Regions from separate parts of the Serratia sp. TSA_130.1 genome, predicted to be linked through region 1. Evidence: predicted binding sites of a transcription regulator. Region 1 holds the regulator's gene; each other region holds the start of a gene.
What was found. The regulator CRP, encoded in region 1, controls carbon source genes, mostly activating them, when cyclic AMP is high. The targets are predictions, from matches to a motif close to ATGTGANNNNNNTCACAT.

Region 1 (3,866 bases):
ATCCAAACGCCGCTGCTGATCATCCATGCGAAGGACGATCCCTTCATGACCCATGAGGTGATCCCCGACGTCGCCGGCCTGCCGCGCAATATCGAATATCAGCTGACCGAGTTCGGCGGCCACGTCGGCTTTGTCGGCGGCACGCTGAAAAAACCGCACATGTGGCTGGAGCATCGCATTCCGGCCTGGCTTTCCCCTTATCTGGACATCCCGACGTGATCATTCCCTGGCAAGAACTGGCAACCGACACCCTGAACAGCCTGATCGAATCCTTTGTGCTGCGTGAAGGCACCGATTACGGCGAGCACGAACGATCGCTGGAGCAGAAGGTGGAGGACGTGCGCCGCCAGCTGAAAAACGGCGAGGTGGTGCTGGTGTGGTCGGAACTGCATGAGAGCGTCAACATCATGCCGCGCGGTCAGTTCCGCGCCGGGCAGGAAGAAATTTAGTGGCGCCCGGTTCTATGACTGACGGAAAAAATCAGGTAACAATGGGACATTGCAAACCAGCGCGCGCCATTTTTTCCTGACATAGAGAGCGTCAACAAGAGCCACAATAATCCCCTGACGCCGGCGCATTCAACACGGAGTGACAACCACCATGTCTGCCAAACATCCCGTTATCGCGGTGACCGGTTCCAGCGGCGCCGGCACCACCACCACCAGCGTGGCGTTCCGCAAAATCTTCCAACAGCTCAACATTCGCGCCGCCGAGCTGGAGGGCGACAGCTTCCACCGCTACACCCGGCCGGAAATGGACGCGGCGATCCGCAAGGCGCGCGATCTGGGTAGACACATCAGCTATTTCGGCCCCGAGGCCAACGACTTCGGCCTGCTGCAGCAGAGCTTTATCGAGTACGGCAAAAACGGCACCGGCCGTTCGCGCAAGTACCTGCACACCTACGACGAAGCGGTGCCCTACAATCAGGTGCCGGGCACCTTCACCCCGTGGGAGCCGCTGCCGGCGCCGACCGACGTGCTGTTCTACGAGGGGCTGCACGGCGGTGTGGTCACCGAGCACCATGACGTGGCCAACCACGTCGATCTGCTGGTCGGCGTGGTGCCGATCGTCAACCTGGAGTGGATACAGAAGCTGATCCGCGATACCGGCGAACGCGGCCACTCCCGCGAGGCGGTGATGGATTCGGTGGTGCGTTCGATGGAAGACTACATCAACTACATCACGCCGCAGTTCTCGCGCACCCACATCAACTTCCAGCGCGTACCGACGGTGGATACTTCCAACCCGTTCGCCGCCAAAGCCATTCCCTCACTGGATGAAAGCTTCGTGGTGATCCACTTCCGCGGGCTGGATCAGATTGACTTCCCCTATTTGCTGGCGATGCTGCAGGGCTCGTTTATCTCGCACATCAATACGTTAGTGGTGCCGGGCGGCAAGATGGGGCTGGCGATGGAGCTGATCATGGCGCCGCTGGTACAGCGGCTGCTGGAAGGCAAGAAGATCGAATAAACGCGTTGAGCGCGGCGGCGGGCCGCGCTCCGTCTCGATTACGCCGGCTGGCGGATCTCGAAGCTGTGGGTCACCGTGGCGGCCTTGTTGAGCATCAGCGCCACCGAGCAGTACTTCTCCGCCGACAGGTTCACCGCTCGCTCTACGATTTTGTCGGTCAGATCCTGGCCGGTGACGATGAAGTGCAGGTTGATATGGGTGAACAACCGCGGGGCTTCTGCACGGCGCTCGGAGGTCAGCTTCACCTCGCAGTCGCGCACGTCGTTGCGCCCTTTTTGCAGGATGGACACCACGTCGATCGCGCTGCAGCCACCCACCGACATCAGCACCATCTCCATCGGGCTGGGCGCTTTATCGCCGGCGTTGCCGTCCATCAGCACCTGGTGGCCGGAGGCCGATTCACCCAAAAACGTTAACCCTTCCACCCACTTAACTCTTGCCTGCATTCTGGTCACTCCGGTTGATTTCTTAAAATCAGAGTACGCTTTCGCATAGAAACAGGCAACGTAACCTGATGCTAATCATGCTGAAGCGAGACAACACGAGACACCCGCCTTACTCTGTGCTACAAACAGAGCCGCAATAAATCTTTCCGGGACACTGAATTTCAGGGAAACGCCCAGAGAAAGGCTCCTTTACCGGTATGTTAACAGAATGTAGCTTGCAGCGCTTACGGCAAGTTAATATGCTAGAGCGACAGCGTATTTTTATGACACGCCTCAAAACTTGCCGGTAGCCCTCGCTCATAACTGCGGCTACAGGCGGGTTTTACAGGGAACTCTGACCCCTGTGACACAAGGCAGCGATAACAACAGAGGATAACAGCGAATGGTTCTCGGCAAACCGCAAACAGACCCTACTCTCGAATGGTTCCTGTCTCATTGCCATATCCACAAATATCCATCGAAGAGTACGCTGATTCACCAAGGTGAAAAGGCCGAAACGCTTTACTACATCGTGAAAGGCTCCGTCGCGGTGCTGATCAAGGATGAAGAAGGTAAAGAGATGATCCTGTCCTACCTCAACCAGGGGGATTTCATCGGCGAGCTCGGATTGTTCGAAGAAGGTCAGGAGCGCAGCGCCTGGGTTCGCGCCAAAACCGCCTGTGAAGTGGCCGAAATTTCCTACAAGAAATTCCGCCAGTTGATCCAGGTTAACCCGGACATCCTGATGCGTCTGTCCGCCCAAATGGCGAGCCGCCTGCAGGTCACTTCCGAAAAAGTGGGCAACCTCGCCTTCCTGGACGTCACCGGCCGCATCGCGCAAACCCTGCTGAATCTGGCGAAGCAACCCGACGCCATGACTCACCCGGACGGCATGCAGATCAAGATCACCCGCCAGGAAATCGGCCAGATCGTCGGCTGCTCGCGTGAAACCGTTGGCCGTATTCTGAAAATGCTGGAAGACCAAAACCTGATTTCCGCCCACGGCAAGACCATTGTCGTCTACGGCACCCGTTAATCCCTGAAGAAACGGCGCAATCTGCGCCGTTTTTTTGTCTGCTCTCTGCCATGTGGCGCCGCCTGATTTACCACCCGGAAGTCAACTACGCACTGCGACAAACGCTGGTGTTGTGCCTGCCGGTGCTGTTTGGCCTGCTGATTGGCCAGCTGCAGCTCGGCCTGATGTTCTCTCTGGTGCCCGCCTGCTGCAATATCGCCGGTCTGGACACGCCGCATAGGCGCTTCTTTAAACGGCTGATCGTCGGCGGTGCGCTGTTTGCCCTCAGCAGCCTGCTGCTGCAACAAGCCCTGCTGTGGCACGTGCCGCTGCCGGCGCTGATGCTGGGCCTGGCGCTGCTGCTCGGCGTCACCGGCGAAATCAGCCCGCTGCACGCCCGGCTGTTGCCGGCGGCGCTGGTGGCCGCCATCTTCTCCCTCAGCATGGCCGGCACCGTGCCTCTCTGGCAGGCGCCGCTGCTGTACGCGATCGGCACCGCCTGGTACGGCTTATTCACCTGGTTCTGGTTCCGGCTGTGGAAAGAGCAGCCGATGCGCGAGACGCTGAGCCAGCTCTATCTGGAACTGGCGGACTACTTCGAAGCCAAATACTCGCTGCTGACTCAGCACACCGATCCGCAGACCGCTCTGCCGCCGCTGCTGGTGCGCCAGCAAAAGGTGATGGATCTGATCAGCCTGCTGTACCAACAGCTTAATTTCCTGCCGCACGCCAACAACCTCGATCAAAAGCGTCTGCAACGCGCCTTTCAGGTGGCGATGGATCTGCAGGAGCACATCACCGTCAGCCTGCACTTGCCGGAGGAAGTACAAAAACTGATGGAGCAGAGCCAGGCCGAAGCGATCATTCGCCGCAACGCTCAGGTGATCGCCGGGCGGCTGCGCGTGGTGGCGCACGATATTCTCTACCATCAACATTCGAAGCGCTTTTCCATGACG
Region 2 (3,866 bases), on a different contig from region 1:
GGCGCGCGCAGCATCATTTCGAACCCGGAAGTGCTGCAGGCGCTGAATCCCAAATGGGCGCTCAACTTCTTTATGGAATATAAGAAGGTGTCGTTCTTCGCGCTGGGGGCGGTGGTGCTGTCGATCACCGGCGTTGAGGCGCTGTATGCCGACATGGGGCACTTCGGCAAGTTCCCGATCCGCCTGGCCTGGTTCACCGTGGTGCTGCCTTCGCTGGTGCTCAACTACTTCGGCCAGGGGGCGTTGCTGCTGAAAAACCCTGAAGCGATCAAAAACCCATTCTTCCTGCTGGCGCCCGACTGGGCGCTGATCCCGCTGCTGATTCTGGCAACCCTGGCAACTGTCATCGCCTCGCAGGCGGTGATTTCCGGCGTCTTCTCGCTAACTCGCCAGGCGGTGCGCCTGGGGTATTTGTCGCCGATGCGCATCATTCACACCTCGGAAATGGAATCCGGCCAGATCTACATTCCGGTGATCAACTGGACGCTGTATATCTCGGTGGTGCTGGTGATCATCGGCTTCGAACACTCCAGCAACCTGGCGGCGGCGTACGGCATCGCCGTCACCGGCACCATGGTGCTGACCAGCATACTGGTCACTTCGGTGGCGATTAATAACTGGCACTGGAACCGCCTCCTGGCGATCGGCATCGTAACCATCTTACTGATCATCGACGTGCCGATGTTCTCCGCCAACGCCCTGAAGCTGTTCTCCGGCGGCTGGCTGCCGCTGACCCTGGCGCTGGTGATGTTCATCATTATGACTACCTGGAAGAGCGAGCGTTTCCGCCTGTTGCGTCGTCTGCATGAGCACGGCAACTCGCTGGAGGCGATGATTGCCTCGCTGGAGAAATCGCCGCCGGTACGGGTGCCGGGCACCGCGGTCTTCTTGTCGCGCGCCACCAACGTCATTCCTTTTGCGCTGTTGCATAACCTGAAGCACAACAAGGTGCTGCACGAGCGCGTGGTGCTGCTGACGCTGCGCACCGAGGATGCGCCTTACGTGCACAACGTGCGCCGGGTGACCATCGAGCAGCTGTCGCCGACCTTCTGGCGGGTGGTGGCCAGCTACGGCTGGCGCGAAACGCCGAACGTGGAGGAAGTGTTCCACCGCTGCGGGCTGGAAGGGTTGCCGTGCCGCATGTCGGAGACGTCGTTCTTCATGTCCCATGAATCGCTGATCCTCACCAAGCGGCCATGGTACCTCTACCTGCGCGGCAAACTGTTCGTTGCTCTGAGCCGCAATGCGCTGCGCGCGCCGGATCAGTTCGAAATCCCGCCGAACCGGGTCATCGAGCTCGGCACGCAGGTCGAGATCTAACCCGCCTGACAGGGGCTCAGCTAGGCTGAGCCCCTTTTGTTTGCGCTTTCTCCGTGCGCGAACGAAACGTTTCGATGACGATCACACTTCTGCATTGTCCGGGTTGCCTTCCCCTGCCGTTTTTTTACACTCCTCCAGAGAGCGAAACGTTTCGCTAGCGGAGTGAGAAGATGAAAAAAGGCGTATTACTGAATTCCGACGTGTCTGCCGTGATTGCCCGGCTGGGGCATACCGATCAGCTCACCTTGTGCGATGCGGGTTTGCCGATACCGGCGGCGACGCAGCGCATCGATCTGGCGCTGACGCAGGGCGTGCCGACCTTCATGCAGGTGTTCGCGGCGGTCACGCAAGAGATGCAGGTAGAAAGCGCCATCCTGGCGGAAGAAATCGTGAAACAAAATCCGTCGCTCCACGAGGCATTGTTGGCTGAACTGACCGCACTGGGCCAACGCCAGGGCAATACCATCGGCGTGCGTTATATCAGCCATCAGGCGTTTAAAGCGCAAACCGAGCACAGCCGGGCGGTGATCCGCAGTGGGGAGTGTTCGCCTTACGCGAACGTGATCCTGTGCGCCGGCGTAACTTTCTGAGGCGTTTATGCAACCTTTACTGCAACTGAAAGGGATTGATAAAGCCTTTCCCGGCGTGAAGGCGCTTTCCGGCGCCGCTCTCAGCGTTTATCCCGGCAAGGTGATGGCGCTGGTGGGGGAAAACGGCGCCGGGAAGTCCACCATGATGAAAGTGCTGACCGGCATCTATCAGAAAGACGCCGGCAGTCAGTATTTTCTCGGTAAAGAGGTGGCGTTCAACGGGCCTAAAGATTCGCAGGAAGCGGGCATCGGCATTATTCATCAGGAGCTGAACCTGATCCCGCAGCTGACGATTGCGGAAAACATCTTCCTCGGCCGCGAGTTCGTCAACCGTTTCGGCCGCATTGACTGGAAGCGCATGTACGCCGAGGCCGATCGCTTGCTGGCGCGCCTCAACCTGCGCTACAGCAGCCACCGGCTGGTGGGTGAGCTGTCGATTGGCGATCAGCAGATGGTGGAAATTGCCAAGGTGCTGAGCTTCGAATCGAAAGTGATCATCATGGACGAACCGACCGATGCGCTGACCGACACCGAAACCGCCTCGCTGTTCAAGGTGATCAACGAGCTGAAGGCCGAAGGGCGCGGCATCGTCTATATCTCGCACCGTCTGAAAGAGATCTTTGAAATCTGCGACGACGTGACGGTATTTCGCGACGGGCAGTTCATCGCCGAGCGGCCGGTGAGCGAGCTGCAGGAAGATTCGCTGATTGAAATGATGGTCGGTCGCAAGCTGGAAGAACAATACCCGCGCCTTGATTTACCGCGCGGGGAAAAGCGGCTGGAAGTCAGCCACCTTTCCGGCCCCGGCGTTGAAGACGTCAGCTTTACGCTGTATCGCGGTGAGATCCTCGGCGTGGCCGGCTTGATGGGCGCCGGGCGCACCGAATTGATGAAGATTCTGTACGGCGCCGCGCCGCGCAAGGCCGGCACCGTCAACCTCGACGGCCGCGAGGTAGTCACCCATTCGCCGCAGGATGGATTGGCGAACGGCATCGTCTATATCTCGGAAGACCGTAAGCGCGACGGCCTGGTGCTGGGCATGTCGGTAAAGGAAAACATGTCTCTGACCGCGCTGCGCTACTTCAGCCGCGCCGACGGCAGCCTGAAACAGGCCGACGAGCGGCAGGCGGTGGGGGACTTCATCCGCCTGTTCAATATCAAAACGCCGTCGATGGAGCAGCCGATAGGTCTGCTTTCCGGCGGCAATCAACAGAAAGTGGCGATCGCCCGCGGCCTGATGACCCGGCCGAAGGTGCTGATCCTCGATGAGCCGACGCGCGGCGTCGATGTCGGGGCGAAAAAAGAGATCTATCAGTTAATCAACCAGTTCAAGCAGGAAGGGCTGAGCATCATTCTGGTGTCTTCGGAAATGCCGGAGGTGATGGGCATGAGCGATCGCATTCTGGTGATGCACGAAGGGCATCTCAGCGGCGAGTTCCCGATTGAACAGGCCACCCAGGAAGCGTTGATGGCGGCAGCCGTCGGCAAGCAATACGGCGTAAAGCAGGAGTAATCAGATATGAGTTCCCAGACTATCGCAGCTAAGCGCTGGTTCAGTAAAGAATGGCTGTTAGAGCAGAAGTCGTTGATTGCGCTGCTGGTGCTGATCGCCGTGGTCTCTTCCATGAGCCCGAACTTCTTCACCCTGAACAACCTGTTCAATATTCTGCAGCAGACCTCGGTGAACGCCATCATGGCGGTGGGGATGACGCTGGTGATCCTCACGTCCGGCATCGATCTGTCGGTGGGATCGCTGTTGGCGCTGACCGGCGCGGTGGCGGCGTCGATCGTCGGCTTTGAGGTCAACGCGCTGGTGGCGGTGGCGGCGGCCTTGGCGCTGGGCGCCGCGATTGGCGCCTGCACTGGGGTGATCGTCGCCAAAGGCAAAGTGCAGGCCTTTATCGCCACGCTGGTGATGATGCTGCTGCTGCGCGGCGTCACCATGGTGTACACCAA
Region 3 (3,866 bases), on a different contig from region 1:
AACCACGGCCGATATTCCCTGCGCCAAAATGTAATGCTTTCATAACTCTACCTTCTTAATGTCGAAGGGTGCAGCAAGCTGCACCCTTTAAAATGATTCCGTTATCCAGCTTTTTTGCCGCCGAGCAGGTCCAGCACTTCCTGAACGCTGGTGGTATTCGCCAGCCGCTCGATCACGCTCTCGTCATCCAGCGCGTTGGTCAGGCTGGTGATCACCTGAATATGCTCGTTGTTGCGCGCGGCGATGCCGATCACCAGACGGGCCACTTCATCCTCTTCATCGCCGAAGCGCACGCCCTGTGGGTACTGACAGAACACCACGCCGGTGCGCAGCACCCGGTCTTTGGCCTCGATGGTGCCGTGCGGCACGGCGATCGATTCGCCCAGGTAAGTGGAGGTGAGCTTTTCGCGCTCCAGCATCGCCGGCACGTATTCCGCCTCGACGTAGCCGCCCTTCACCAGCTGCTCGCCGGCGAAGCGGATCGCCTGCTCTTTGTCGCTGGCCTGCAGGTTGAGGAACACGTTGCTCTCGCTCAGCTTGAACAGGTTCGGTTCCCCGGCTTCAAAGCTGTCGTCCAGCGCGCCCAGCACCTTCTGCTGGTTGTCGGTGGTTTTGTTGACCGCCACCAAACGCTCGACCAGATCGCTGTACAGCTTGCTGTCGAGGAAGTTGGTCAGCGAGATGTGCTGGGCCTGCGGTGCGTGGCGCATCGCGCGCTCGGTCAGATCGCGGTGGGTGATCACCAGATCCACGTCGTCCGGCAGGCTATTGATGGCGCTGTTGGTCACCGAGATGTTCTTCAGCCCGGCGTCGGCCACTTTCTTGCGCAGCACCCCGGCGCCCATGGCGCTGGAACCCATGCCCGCATCGCAGGCGACGATGATTTTGCGCACGGTGCTCAGATCGCCGTCGACCGATGCCGGCACCGCCGCGCCGCCTTTGGACTGCGATTTCATCTCTTGCATGCGACGGGTCGCGGCTTCCAGATCGTCATCCTCTTTCACCTTGGAGGTTTTCAGCAGGAAAGCGGATACCACGAAGGAGACGGCGAAGGCTGCGCATACCGCCGCAATGTTGGCGAAGTAAGCGCCTTTCGGCGTCATCGCCAGCACCGCCAAAATCGAACCCGGGGAAGCCGGAGAAACCAGGCCGCCGTTCAGCATCGTCAGGGTAAAGACGCCGGTCATGCCGCCCAGGATCACCGCCAGCAGCAAGCGTGGGTTCATCAGCACGTAGGGGAAGTAGATTTCGTGGATGCCGCCCAGGAAGTGAATGATCGCCGCACCGCCGGCGGATTGCTTGGCGCTGCCGCGGCCAAAGAACATGTAGGCCATCAGCACGCCCATGCCCGGACCTGGGTTGGCTTCTATCAGGAAGAACACCGATTTGCCGGCTTCCGTGGCCTGCTGAATACCCAGCGGCGAGAAGATGCCGTGGTTGATGGCGTTGTTCAGGAACAGGATTTTCGCCGGTTCAACGAAGATGGACGCCAATGGCAGCAGGTTGTTCGTCACCATCACGTGCACGCCCGCCGCCAGCAGCTTGGAAAGCACCTCCACCAGCGGCCCGATGCCCAGGAAGGCCAGGATCGCCAGCAGCATGCCGATGATGCCGGCGGAGAAGTTGTTCACCAGCATTTCAAAGCCGCTTTTGATCTTGCCGTCCACCCAGCGATCGAAATGCTTGATGGCCCAACCGCCCAGCGGGCCGGCGATCATCGCGCCGAGGAACATCGGCATGTCGGCGCCGACGATGACGCCCATGGTGGTGATGGCGCCGACCACGCCGCCGCGATCGCCGCCCACCAGCCGCCCGCCGGTGTAGCCGATCAGCAGCGGCAGCAGGTAGGTGATCATCGGGCCTACCAGCTTAGCCAAGGTCTCATTCGGCAGCCAGCCGGTTGGAATGAATAGCGCGGTGATAATCCCCCAGGCGATAAAGGCGCCGATGTTGGGCATCACCATGTTGCTCAGGAAGCGGCCAAAGTTTTGCACTTTAACCTTGATGTCTGGTGAAAACATAAAACACACCCCTATTGTTACGCGCTGACAATAGAGCGCGTGATTATTGTTGTGACGATCCAGCCGTGTTGCCGCTGTATGCGAAACGGACTCTATCACGCTGTTTTTGTCACGCGAACTTCACGGATTTTTTGTGATACAAATCACACACAACACCCCAACAAACCACCCTTTATAGTGACTAAGATCACATTTATGGCGTGTAAAAAAAGCACAGTGAGAAAAAAGTCGCCACAAAACCCCCAATAAAGTGACTATGATCACATTTTTAAATTGGCGTTTTGTTTTTGAATTGTGACATTAGTCACAATTTATTTTTAGCTGCAGCGCCGATCGCAACGCTCTGTTTGATCTTCCCTGTGAGCACTCATCCCGCCGGGAACTAGCGAAGTGATGAATGAAAGAAAACTACATTGCCTAATGAATGGATTAATTGAAGTGTAGTACAGAAGCCTGCGCAATAAGCCAGCAAGCGATTGGAAACGCTGAGGGGAAATAAAACAGGCCGGCAATGCCGGCCTGTTTCGCGCCTGGACGCGTTATTATTGCGTCACGCTTTGAATGGTTTTCTGCGCATTCATCAGGTTCTGCTGCTTAGCCACCAGATTCGACATCATGGTGTTGTATTGCGCCACCTGCTGCGCAGTGCGGAACTGCACGCCGTTGTTGTTGAAGCTGACCTGATTGCCCTGGCTCTGCAGGAAGTCGCCGACCTGCACCAGATCCTGCACAAAGCTGGCGGTAGTCGGGATCGCCGGCATCAAGGCGTTGGCCGGGGCGGTGACGATCTTGTCATAGGCCTGGTTGTACACCGCCTTCAGATCGTCAGGCTGCTTCAGCGCCGCGTGGGCAGTATCCGCCTGCGATTTGGCCGACTGGATCTGCTGGCCCAACAGGTTCAACGCCCCGACCGATTGCTGCAGCGCGTCGCGTTTGTTCAGGTAGTCCTGCGCGGTGCGGATCTGGTTAATCTGATCCAGCGCCGGCGTCAGGCTGGCGCCGACCGACTTGGACAACTGCTGCGAAAAGCCGACCAATATCGCGTAATCACCGGCATAGTTGCCGAACTTCTGTTTCTGGTCTTCGCTCAGCGTGGGGATGTTCGCCCCGCTGCGCATCACGGTATTCTGTAAGTAATCGATAAATGCTTTGCGCTGTTCCGGCTCTTTATCGCCGCAGGCGGTCAATTGCATGACCACCAACAATGCCAATACCGGTGCCAACCAACGCGCGAAACCTCTGCTCTGGATCCCTACCGCCATGTGACATAACTCCTGTTATAAACCTGCTTTTTCATTGGACTCCGCCCCTTTTTCCGCACTCCGTGCGCCTATAAGAATAGATCAACTGGCGGCGTTCCGATACGCGATTCCGCTTGCGGTGAACATTGTCTCAGCCGGGCGGTTGAAAACGGCGTACTGCACGTGCCACGCACGCATGGTACACTTTTCCAACGTTTATCGTCGGGCCAACTTGCTCATGTCCTCTTATCAGCCACCGTTGACCATCACGCCCTCCATTCTGCATCTGGCGACAGACGTCGGCGCCGCATTGGCCCGTTTGACGATACAAGCGGAACAAGAGCATGCATTGCGGCTAAGGCGCATCAATCGGATCCGCACTATTCAAGGTTCGTTGGCGATCGAAGGCAATACCCTGAGCGAAGAGCAGATCACCGCTATCATCGCAGGTAAGCGCGTCATCGCCCCTCCGCGTGACGTTCAGGAAGCGATGAATGCCATCCATTGCTATACCAACCTGAATCATTGGCATCCCGAAAATGAACGCGATCTGCTTGCCGCACATGGGATGTTGATGAACAGCTTACTGCCTGATGCTGGCCGC
Region 4 (3,866 bases), on a different contig from region 1:
TCGAGGGTATCGAAACCCGCGCTCAACTGCTGGATTCCGACGGCCTGCTGCGCAACTCCTCCGATCCTTATGTCATGGTGCGCGAAGCTTACTTCCAGCGCCACGACTTCATCGCCAACGGCGGTTCGCTCAAGCCGGAAGAGAACCCGAACGCCAAGGCGATTCAGGGCGATCTGGACGAGATCGACTCGCAGTAACCGCCGGCCTTATGCCCATGAAAACCCGCCGTCTGGCGGGTTTTTTTACGCCCGCGGCGAGCGACAGGCAAAGAAAAAGCGCCCCGCGGGGCGCTTTGGCATCCATCTCAAGCGAGATTAGAAGCGGTAGTTGAAGTTGGCGCCGTACAGCCAGGCCTTGCCTTCGGAGGTGAAGGTGTAAGGACCTTCATTGATGGTGACTTTCTGGCCGTGCATGTAGGACACGCCGACGTCAACCGAGGCGTCTTTGTTGAACGCATAGGTAGTACCGGCACTCAGCCAGAAACGGTCCTGATCGGGAATGGAGATCGAACGGTTTTGGGCAGGCACCGGGCTGTCATCGAAGGCGATACCGGTACGGAAGGTCCAGTTATCGTCGTAGAAGTAGGTGGTGCCGAGCGCGATGCGGTAAGCGTCTTTGAAGCCTTCATGCTTCTGGAACAGCGTCTGGCCGTTGTTGCCGGTGGCTTTCAGCTCCTGGAACTGGCTCCAGCTGGTGTAGGCCAGGCTGTAGTGAACGGCCCACTGCGGCGCCACTTTGTTGTAACCGGACAGCTCCCACATTTCAGGCAGGTGCAGGCTCAGAGAACCCGGGATGGTGGTGCCGTTGGTGCCCCATGGCAGGCCTTGAGAGGCCAGCAGCGGGTTGAAGGCTGAAGGCAGGCTGCTCTTGTAATCGCCGTCGAAGTCGATTTTGACTTCAGAGCGATAGGTGAAGCCGTAACGGTTGTTTTCATCCACTTCGTAGAGAATACCGGCGTTCCAGCCGAAGCCCCATTCGTCGCCTTTCAGGTGAGAAATTTGGGTATCTGCCGGGATCTGCGAAACCGGGCCGGCCAACTGTGGCGGCAATTTGCCTGAACCGGCGATCAATTTTGGCAGATCGCCGGCGTAACGCTCGAGTTTAGCCTTGGCGTAGACGGCGTCAAAACCCAGACCGAAGCTGAAGTTTTTGTTCAGGCGATAAGCGCCGCTCAGGTTCAGGTTCAGGGTTTCCAGATCGGTTTTGCCGCCCATGGAGCCCGCCGCATAACCGTTGTTGTATTCGGTCGCCAAACCGAAGTTGCTGGTGACCGAGCCGCCTACGGCGAATTGATCGTTAATCGGGTGAACATAATGCAGGTTCGGCACCCAGGCGGTCGGCGCGATGTTTTTCGCATCCAGACTGGCGCCGGAAGGGGATTGGCCACTGATATCGACGTCCGGATCGATGAAGACTGCGCCGAAAGAGAGTTCCGGGCGGGTATACATCATCAGCAACGCCGGGTTGCGGCTTGCGGAGGCCGCCGTATCCGCCATGGCGCCTTCGCCAGAATACGAACGTCCTAAACCAGCTGATGAGAACTCATTCAGCTGGAATCCTGCGGCAGACACGTTTGAAGAAATAATTGCCACTGCAGCTGCGAGAGCTGATTTAGTCAATAGGTTTTTCTGGCTCATGACCAAAACCTCATTATGTGTTTATTATTTAAACTATTGTTACACGAAGTAACAAGGAGCGCGGGATTGTAGGGTCCGTTATCGTTCAGACAAATCAGACCAGTGGCTGAAGTATAGGTCTGACCTGTGAAAATGTTGCAAGTTTGTTTTTGAAATATTTCCACTCTGATATCAAAAAAGAGATCTGCTTAACAAAAAGACAGTGGTAAATAACAAAATTCTTACCATTTCTTAGCAGGCGCTCATTTTTATTTGTGATTTCCATCACTTAAAACACCCAGTAAAAGTAAGTGCTAGTGATTGCCGGCTTGGGAGCGTAAAATACCCACAGAATTTTGTGGCTTTGCGCCGGTGAATAAAACGGCAATTTGGGCTGATAACAGAGGCCCTTGAGGAGAACCAACCATGTCAGATGCAATTAATAAATGCAGCGCCCAGGAAACCGCCGCGTGTTGCTGCGTGGATGTCGGCACCGTGATGGATAACACCGATTGCACCGCATCCTACAGCCAGGTGTTCAGCAATCAACAAGATGCGGAGGCGATGCTGGCGGCCCTGAGCGAAAAGGCGCGCGCGGTCGAATCCGATCCCTGTGACATCAGCAGTAGCATTAAACCGGTTGACGGCGGCGTACAATTGGAAGCCGATTTTACCTTCGCCTGCCAGGCGGAAACCCTGATCTTCCAGCTCGGCCTGCGTTAATCCCCGCTTTACCCCCGGCGCCGCCTGCTGCGCGCCGGGGATTTCCTTCCCCGTGCCGCCCCGATAGAAAGTGCGCCTGCTCGCAGTTTTGCTCTCTGCCGGTTTGCCAAATGTAACCGTTTGGTTAACAATGACCTCATCAGGTCAGACCTCTTTCTGCCCATTGCGCTGACGTTATTTTCTTCAGGAGCATTTATGAGTAAGGCACTGCCGTTGGTGACCCGTCATGGTGACCGCATTGCGATTGTGAATGGACTGCGTACCCCCTTTGCCAAACAGGCGACTGCCTATCACGGCATTCCGGCGGTGGATTTAGGGAAAACGGCGGTGAGCGAGCTGTTGGCGCGCAGCGGTATCGAGCCGCAGCTTATCGAACAGCTGGTGTTCGGCCAGGTGGTGCAAATGCCCGAGGCGCCGAACATCGCGCGTGAAATCGTGCTCGGCACCGGCATGAGCGTCCATACCGACGCCTACAGCGTGTCGCGCGCCTGCGCCACCAGCTTCCAGGCGATCGCTAACGTGGCGGAGAGCATCATGGCCGGCAGCATCAGCGTCGGCATCGCCGGCGGGGCGGATTCGTCTTCCGTCTTGCCGATCGGCGTCAGCAAGGCGCTGGCACGCACGCTGGTGGACGTCAACAAGGCGCGCACGCTGTCGCAGCGTCTCAAACTGTTCAGCCGGCTGAAATTCCGCGATCTGATGCCGGTGCCGCCGGCGGTGGCGGAGTATTCCACCGGCTTGCGCATGGGCGATACCGCCGAACAGATGGCGAAAAGCCACGGCATCACCCGTGAAGCGCAGGATGCGCTGGCGCACCGTTCGCATGAGCTGGCGGCCAGGGCCTGGCAGGAGGGGTGGCTGCGCGATGAGGTGATGACCGCCTACGTGCCGCCGTACCGCGCACAGCTTTCTGAAGACAACAACATCCGCAAAGACTCCAGCCTGGCTTCCTACGCCAAGCTGAAACCGGCGTTCGATCGCAAGCACGGCAGCGTCACTGCGGCCAACAGCACGCCGTTGACCGACGGTGCGGCGGCGGTACTGATGATGAGCGAATCGCGCGCCAAAGCGCTGGGGCTGCAGCCGCTCGGCTATCTGCGCAGTTTCGCCTTTGCCGCCATCGACGTGTGGGAAGACATGCTGCTGGGGCCCTCCTACGCCACGCCGCTGGCGCTGGATCGCGCCGGCATCGGCCTGGCCGATCTGACGCTCATCGACATGCATGAAGCCTTCGCCGCGCAAACGCTGGCCAACCTGAAGATGTTCGCCAGCGAAGCGTTCGCCCGCGAGAAGCTTGGCCGCAGCCAGGCAATCGGCGAAGTGGACATGGACAAATTCAACGTATTGGGCGGTTCTATCGCCTATGGTCACCCGTTCGCCGCCACCGGCGCGCGCATGATTACCCAGACGCTGCGTGAGCTGAAACGCCGCGGCGGCGGGCTGGGCCTGACCACCGCCTGCGCCGCCGGCGGGTTAGGGGCCGCGATGATCGTGGAGGTGGAATGATGAGCGTCGAAAACGCATTGC

Region 2: the regulator CRP is predicted to act here: its motif matches at 1,390-1,407, upstream of rbsD (D-ribose pyranase).
Region 3: the regulator CRP is predicted to act here: its motif matches at 2,270-2,287, upstream of ACUTQY_RS19335 (PTS mannitol transporter subunit IICBA).
Region 4: the regulator CRP is predicted to act here: its motif matches at 1,890-1,907, upstream of ACUTQY_RS04955 (YfcZ/YiiS family protein).

The regions. Positions count from the first base shown of each region.
Region 1 is NZ_JBQZFS010000008.1:44,942-48,807, forward strand. Features, by position in the region: gene ACUTQY_RS21970 (hydrolase) at 1-219, shown strand, start outside; gene ACUTQY_RS21975 (YheU family protein) at 216-449, shown strand; gene ACUTQY_RS21980 (phosphoribulokinase) at 601-1,470, shown strand; gene ACUTQY_RS21985 (OsmC family protein) at 1,509-1,916, opposite strand; gene crp (cAMP-activated global transcriptional regulator CRP) at 2,299-2,931, shown strand; gene ACUTQY_RS21995 (YccS/YhfK family putative transporter) at 2,982-3,866, shown strand, end outside.
Region 2 is NZ_JBQZFS010000006.1:5,733-9,598, reverse strand. Features, by position in the region: gene kup (low affinity potassium transporter Kup) at 1-1,320, shown strand, start outside; gene rbsD (D-ribose pyranase) at 1,491-1,910, shown strand; gene rbsA (ribose ABC transporter ATP-binding protein RbsA) at 1,918-3,423, shown strand; gene rbsC (ribose ABC transporter permease) at 3,430-3,866, shown strand, end outside.
Region 3 is NZ_JBQZFS010000006.1:88,777-92,642, reverse strand. Features, by position in the region: gene ACUTQY_RS19340 (mannitol-1-phosphate 5-dehydrogenase) at 1-43, opposite strand, end outside; gene ACUTQY_RS19335 (PTS mannitol transporter subunit IICBA) at 102-2,021, opposite strand; gene ACUTQY_RS19330 (DUF3053 domain-containing protein) at 2,564-3,283, opposite strand; gene ACUTQY_RS19325 (Fic family protein) at 3,501-3,866, shown strand, end outside.
Region 4 is NZ_JBQZFS010000001.1:1,069,695-1,073,560, reverse strand. Features, by position in the region: gene mlaA (phospholipid-binding lipoprotein MlaA) at 1-197, shown strand, start outside; gene fadL (long-chain fatty acid transporter FadL) at 315-1,637, opposite strand; gene ACUTQY_RS04955 (YfcZ/YiiS family protein) at 2,043-2,339, shown strand; gene fadI (acetyl-CoA C-acyltransferase FadI) at 2,535-3,845, shown strand; gene fadJ (fatty acid oxidation complex subunit alpha FadJ) at 3,845-3,866, shown strand, end outside.